2 regions of the Paenibacillus sp. MER 99-2 genome follow, and region 1 is predicted to be linked to the other one. Evidence: a T-box and tRNA genes for the amino acid it is inferred to sense, from the RefSeq annotation. Region 1 holds a T-box; the other holds one or more tRNA genes.
What was found. The T-box of region 1 lies ahead of M3636_RS15455 (glutamine--tRNA ligase/YqeY domain fusion protein). A T-box ahead of a tRNA ligase gene usually reads a tRNA of that ligase, here a tRNA-Gln.
Positions count from the first base shown of each region.

Region 1 (3,393 bases):
CTTCAGAGAACTATTCATGGCGATCCCTTTCTCCATATGTGGCGTATAATCTGCCTACATCCTGTTGTGTAGCGTTTCTTCGTATAGATAGGCACTTCTCGTTGTAGTTTAACACATTTATTTGCGGTATATTGTTGAAACAATGCTCTAATAAAGGAGTTGTGATGTCAAATGAGTAAGAATGAAGGTTCAGAAATGAAGCGTTCTTCAAAAGCAGCAGACATCCTATCACAGATTAATAGTAAAACGAAGCTAGGCGACTTACGAAAAATCGCAAAGGAAATTAAAAATGATCACGAACTAGCTATGGAACTTTGGTCAACCGAAGAGTTTTTGCCTAGACTATTAGCAATCTTAATTATGGATAAAAAACTTCTTTCACAAGAGGTGCTAGATAAGCTTGATCAGGATATGCAGACTCATACTTTTGATGAGCGAAATAACTTAATGGATTGGTTAATGGCTAATCAGCTCACCAAAGACAAGAAGACCATTGCATTGATTGAGTCATGGGAAAGTAGTCCTTCTGCTCTTCAAAGGCGAACGTTCTGGTATTATCAAGCGAGATTGAGATGGACTGGACAAGCACCACCTGATAACACCGAAGACTTACTAACAGCAATTGAAGCGAATATTGTGCAGGAAGAACCGGAAGTTCAGTGGGCTATGAATTTCATTACAGGCTGGATCGGCGTTTATGATCCAAAGTATCGAGCGCGTTGTATTAAACTGGGTGAGGAAACGGGTCTTTATAAAGGCGAAATGGTATCAAAGGGCTGTACGCCTAATTATTTGCCAGAGTTCATTGCGATTGAAGTTAACAAACGAACTAATAAATAGTTACCTGGAAGTATTTATTGGGGTGATGGTGTGAAAACAAAGGAATTTGACTTCCAGGGTGCTTTAATGAGGTACTTACTGCTGTGAATTGAAGTTTACAAAAAAGGGAATCATTTGATATTATGAAGGTAATAATCAAACGCGATGATGAGAAGAGTACGGGAAACTGTTCTTGCACAGAGAGCTCCGGTAGCTGAAAAGGAGTCAAGAGTTGTACCCAGAAACAAGCCTCTGAGCAGCAGGTAGGAACCGTATATGCGGGGATGGCATGACGGGAGCTCCCGTTATAGAGCTAGAGTATAAGCATGGCTACATGCCGTACTTGAAGAGGTTAATATGGCGACATATTAATGAAGCCGGGGTGGCACCACGAAAATTTCGTCCCCAAGACATAAGGTCTTGGAGGTGAGGTTTTTTTTATTTGTGTCCATATCCAATTCATTAGGAGGCGTCAGCATGGTTAACGAGAACGAACATCACACGGAAGGTTTTATGCACAAGTTGATTAAGGAAGAGCTTGAACAAAATCCATTTGACAGGCACATGTGCACGCGTTTTCCACCAGAGCCTAATGGTTACCTTCACATCGGAAGCGCTTATGCCATTCACATGAATTATTCTCTAGCTCAAACGTTTAACGGGACATTTCATTTGCGCTTTGATGATACGAATCCCCTTAAAGAAGACATCGAGTACGTTAACGTGATCATTGAGGACATCAAGTGGCTTGGATATGATCCGGGTGGGCACATCTACTATGGATCAGACTATTCAGATGAAATTTATGAGGCTGCGGTTCAATTGATCAAGCGGGGGAAGGCTTACGTCTGTGACCTATCACCCGATGAAGTAGCGGAATATCGAGGAACGTTGACAGAGCCTGGCAAGAATAGCCCTTATAGAGACCGATCAGTTGCGGAAAATCTGGAGCTGTTTGAGAAAATGAAAAATGGAGAATTTCCGGCTGCCGCCAGGGTTGTTCGTGCCAAAATAGATATGGCTTCGCCCAATATAAATATGAGAGATCCCGTTATTTACCGAATTATCCATGCTACGCATTACAGGACAGGAACGGACTGGTGTATCTTTCCGATGTACGATTTCGCTCACCCAATCCAAGATGCCATTGAAGGTATCACCTATTCCTTATGTTCAATTGAATTTAAAGACCATCGTCCTTTATACGAATGGGTGTTACAAGAGCTTAGTCTCGCTAACCCTCCGCGTCAAAGGGAATTTGGGCGGCTAAATTTAACGGGTGTGGTGACAAGTAAACGCTTTTTGAGACCAATGGTCGAAGGGGGTTACGTCGATGGCTGGGATGACCCAAGGCTTCCGACAATCCAAGGACTTCGAAGAAGAGGATTTACGCCAGAGAGCATTCGTAGCTTTATTGAGAGCATTGGTAGTATTCGGACGGAAAGTACAGCAGATATCTCGCTCTTGGATCATTGCCTCAGGCAGGATTTAAAAGAAAAAACAGTGAGTGTAATGGCAATCATGCATCCTCTAAAAGTCGTCATTACCAACTATCCAAGCGATGAGGTAGAGCTGTTAATGATTGAAAATAATGTCGGAAACGAGACACTCGGAAAGAGAGAAGTTCCTTTTGCCAAAACAATTTATATTGAGCGTGATGATTTTATGGAGCAACCATCAAAAGGTTTTCACAGGCTGAGTCCTCATGCTGAGGTAAGGCTAAAAGGAGCCTATTTCATCAAGTGTGAAGAAGTAATCAAGGATCGTGACACTGGTGAAATTATAGAACTTCACTGTACCTATGACCCACTGACCAAGAGTGGTACAGGATTTACCGGTCGCAAGGTGAAGGGCACAATTCATTGGGTTGCCGCGGATCAAGCTGTAAAGGCAAATGTGAATCTTTATGAGAAGCTGCTACTGGATCAGGATCTTCCTAAGGCGGATGAGAGGGATTGGAGTACATTAATTAACCCGGAATCGTTGGTCACCATACAGGATGTTTTAATAGAACCTTTCATACTACATGGTCGTCCAGAGCAGAAGTTTCAATTCTTCCGACACGGCTACTTCTGTATTGATAAAAAGTATAGTTCCGATCATAGGCTAATATTCAACCGAATTGTCCCGTTAAAGGATTCATGGAATAAGAAATGAGCTCTTGCCGTAGCTAGAGCTATAGTGAAGAAATGACTATCCAATGTTACGAACTGGATAGTCATTTTGCTGTAAACTTTTCATTAGAAAAAATAAGTGGTCAGTGATACAAGCTTGAGATAGTTAAGTGGAGAAGTTTTAAAGAGTATAGCGACGTTAGATGCTACTCATCACTATAATTTGTCATAAACCAATTTTTCAATTCCTCACTCATGATCTCATACTGCGTCTGAGTAGCATCTGGATGCAGTTCAATCCCTCCAGATGAGCCCCAAATCACGAGTTCTACGCTAGTTCCGTTTATAAATGTAATCTCCCCGGTATTATTCGCTCCAAAGGCATTGCCTGACTCAAAAGGTCTAAGTTCTGCGTTTTGAATCATTTGCACAACGGTATTTGTTTCTTCCTCACTTAATG
Region 1 covers NZ_JAMAUZ010000003.1:79,046-82,438, forward strand. The annotation lists gene M3636_RS15445 (YndJ family transporter) at 1-18, opposite strand, end outside; gene M3636_RS15450 (DNA alkylation repair protein) at 172-840, shown strand; T-box leader at 976-1,229, shown strand; gene M3636_RS15455 (glutamine--tRNA ligase/YqeY domain fusion protein) at 1,297-2,976, shown strand; gene M3636_RS15460 (DUF6199 family natural product biosynthesis protein) at 3,140-3,393, opposite strand, start outside.

Region 2 (3,393 bases), on a different contig from region 1:
TCAGAACTTTATTCGTTCTTTCCGTAAGTGGGAGGGTATCACACCTGGACAATACCGGGAACGTAAACGTCGTGCTGGCTATGTACAAGAAAGCCGCTCATTAGGAAAATAAGTTTGCATTGGTGCCAAAATCATTACACCGACGCGACAGTCAGGAGATACACTCGGTGCGGCTATCTAATCTATCTCATCACAATACGTGTATACCGTCTGTTCGTTATTGGAGATCGGAGATGACGGAAAGGGTCGGAAATGAAAGCAAAAAGGAGCAGATCAAAGGAGCAGATCATCTGCTCCTTTTTTATTTTAATAACACTCATTAACATTACTTACTTGATATTCTTCAATAACAATCATTGTTATTATGAGATACTTATTTTATTTGTTTGTGAGAACCTTCATGTTTGGCTGCTCCAACTGAATCAGAATTTTACCAAACCGTCCTCCTCTTAAGAACGTCACCGTTCCTTTATTGTATGTCTCTCTAATGTATTGCTCAGCCAAGCTAAGGGATTGTTCGTCCGTTGGTAGACCATACGTATTCAGCCATTCAGGTAGCTTCTGTACAACTTCTTCCACAGGCAGTTCAATGGTATTCACTTCCTTGGTAATTAGCGTTGTATAGGAGTAACCCCTCAGATAGAGCAACTGTTGAATGAATCCCATATCACTTGGTTTAAATGGTGTCTCCACCTGAAGCACTTTTCTTAGTTCATCAATCAGTGTGTGCTCCCGTTGTCCAGCCATCGTACTGATATACACATACTTACGGGCAGAATTAATGGCCTGCTCAATCGTCTCCCAATCGGACATAGCTGGACACATCGATGCAAAAGCAACATCGTACTTTTTCCTCCACCCTTTTTGCTCAATAGATATTTCTTCAAACCGCTCGCACACGATTTCAATCTTGGATGTCAAAGCTGCTGGAATTGTCTCCTTCATCAAGGAAACGAGTAGCTCAGAAGGTTCGACCGCGGTTACGCTTGCACCCTTCTCTGCGAACGGGATTGTGAAAATGCCAGAAGCTGCCCCAATATCTAAAACCGACATTCCTTCAAAATCTACACCTTGATTCTCGATCCATCCCATAATGCGCTCAGAGCGTGCTTTCCCCTCTGTTGTAAAGGATTGCTGATGATACTCTTTAGCCCATCTCTCAAAAGCTTCTGCTGTATCAAAAGGGGCGCTTGGCTTTTTATATTTGGGACTCCTCGGTCTATTCTTCCAAGCCTCTTCCCACACAGAAAGGTCAAATAATCCTTGGGTAATATCTAATTCTTTGCTTGGTATCACTTCTGTCATCTCTACACACTCCATTTCTTCATTCAGATTATTAGATCCACTTCATTGATTTAACTCATATTTGTACAAGGATTCATATAAGGAAATAACTCAGACATGATTTCATGACGTCATGAAGTTGATATTGTATGGCTTCGAGGCTTTACCACGTAGAGACTCTACGACTTAGAAACTTGATGATATTTAAACTTTTCGAATTAACTTCATCTTTCCTACTTATAGCTCAGATGTTTTTTTTTAATAAATATAAATATGAATATGAATACAAATACAAATATAAAGGAGTCATTATATCTTTAATTAGATGCAGCAGCATATCAATGATAACTCCTTTGTACCCACATCATTATTAGTTAATATAAGTAGAGCATTCAAGTTGATTAAGGACTTTACTTATCTATAATATACCCAATGCCAGATTACGTCAATATACAGACAACAGAAATGACTGAACGGATATAGTTTCAACTTACACATCATTGAACATTAAGTATTCTCTCTTTACAAAAAGAACCCTATGAATTGCAAGTGCAATCCATAGGGTTCTACGTTATACCGGCGAGAGGACTCGAACCTCCACGGTTTCCCACTCGATTTTGAGTCGAGCGCGTCTGCCATTCCGCCACGCCGGCACATATTCTTTTCACATACTGAGAAAATAACTGGAGGCGCCACCCAGATTCGAACTGGGGATAAAGCTTTTGCAGAGCTGTGCCTTACCACTTGGCTATGGCGCCGTATTAATTTGGAGCGGAAGACGGGAATCGAACCCGCGACCCTCGCCTTGGCAAGGCGATGCTCTACCGCTGAGCCACTTCCGCATAATGGCTGGGGATATAGGATTTGAACCTATGCATGACGGAGTCAAAGTCCGTTGCCTTACCGCTTGGCTAATCCCCATAGACAAAACAAAGGGGCGATCGAGGGGAATTGAACCCCCGAATGCCGGATCCACAAACCGGTGCGTTAACCACTTCGCCACGATCGCCATATATACTATACTTTTAAAATTAATTGGCAGGGGCAGCAGGAATTGAACCCACACCAACGGTTTTGGAGACCGTTGTTCTACCTTTAAACTATGCCCCTAAAAACTGGTGGAGGATGATGGATTCGAACCACCGAACCCGTACGGGAGCAGATTTACAGTCTGATGCGTTTGGCCACTTCGCTAATCCTCCATAAGTGGTGCCGGCGAGAGGACTTGAACCCCCAACCTACTGATTACAAGTCAGTTGCTCTACCAGTTGAGCTACACCGGCGTATTAAGTTATAAATGGTGGCTCGGGACGGAATCGAACCGCCGACACGAGGATTTTCAGTCCTCTGCTCTACCGACTGAGCTACCGAGCCATAATAAAGTTCAAACTTAAATGTTACACTTTACCTTGGGCGTCGGTGCCTTATATCAGATCTAGTGAACAGTTTCCTCATGTGGGAAATATGGCGGAACCGACGGGATTCGAACCCGCGATCTCCTGCGTGACAGGCAGGCATGTTAGGCCAACTACACCACGGTTCCAGATCACTTTCGTAAGAAAGTATAATTGCGGGGGCAGGATTTGAACCTGCGGCCTTCGGGTTATGAGCCCGACGAGCTACCGGGCTGCTCCACCCCGCGTCGTTATAAAAGATATATGGTGGAGGCTGAGGGGATCGAACCCCCGACCCTCTGCTTGTAAGGCAGATGCTCTCCCAGCTGAGCTAAGCCTCCGAATAACACATTTATGATCTTAACATAAAACCGCTATTAAAATCAACTTCTTTTTTTGAAGAAAAGAATGACCCGTAGGGGATTCGAACCCCTGTTACCTCCGTGAAAGGGAGGTGTCTTAACCCCTTGACCAACGGGCCTTGCTAAAAAAATTATCTGGCGGAGAGAGAGGGATTCGAACCCTCGAGACGCTTGTGACGCCTACACGATTTCCAATCGTGCTCCTTCGGCCAGCTCGGACACCTCTCCATATGGCTCCCCGAACAGGGCTCGAACCTGTGACAACTCGATTAACAGTCGAGTGCTCTACCAACTGAGCTATCAGGGAATATAATACATCCAGAGTGTTGTTCTCTGAAAACTAGATTCGAAAC
Region 2 covers NZ_JAMAUZ010000012.1:144-3,536, reverse strand. The annotation lists gene M3636_RS29875 (helix-turn-helix domain-containing protein) at 1-112, shown strand, start outside; gene M3636_RS26860 (class I SAM-dependent methyltransferase) at 379-1,305, opposite strand; tRNA gene M3636_RS26855 (tRNA-Leu) at 1,859-1,937, opposite strand; tRNA gene M3636_RS26850 (tRNA-Cys) at 1,969-2,042, opposite strand; tRNA gene M3636_RS26845 (tRNA-Gly) at 2,052-2,126, opposite strand; tRNA gene M3636_RS26840 (tRNA-Gln) at 2,131-2,205, opposite strand; tRNA gene M3636_RS26835 (tRNA-His) at 2,221-2,293, opposite strand; tRNA gene M3636_RS26830 (tRNA-Trp) at 2,321-2,394, opposite strand; tRNA gene M3636_RS26825 (tRNA-Tyr) at 2,401-2,486, opposite strand; tRNA gene M3636_RS26820 (tRNA-Thr) at 2,492-2,567, opposite strand; tRNA gene M3636_RS26815 (tRNA-Phe) at 2,583-2,658, opposite strand; tRNA gene M3636_RS26810 (tRNA-Asp) at 2,750-2,827, opposite strand; tRNA gene M3636_RS26805 (tRNA-Met) at 2,853-2,926, opposite strand; tRNA gene M3636_RS26800 (tRNA-Val) at 2,944-3,019, opposite strand; tRNA gene M3636_RS26795 (tRNA-Glu) at 3,088-3,159, opposite strand; tRNA gene M3636_RS26790 (tRNA-Ser) at 3,177-3,268, opposite strand; tRNA gene M3636_RS26785 (tRNA-Asn) at 3,272-3,347, opposite strand.
Region 2: it encodes a tRNA-Gln, which carries the amino acid that the T-box ahead of M3636_RS15455 (glutamine--tRNA ligase/YqeY domain fusion protein) is inferred to sense. The anticodon was not compared.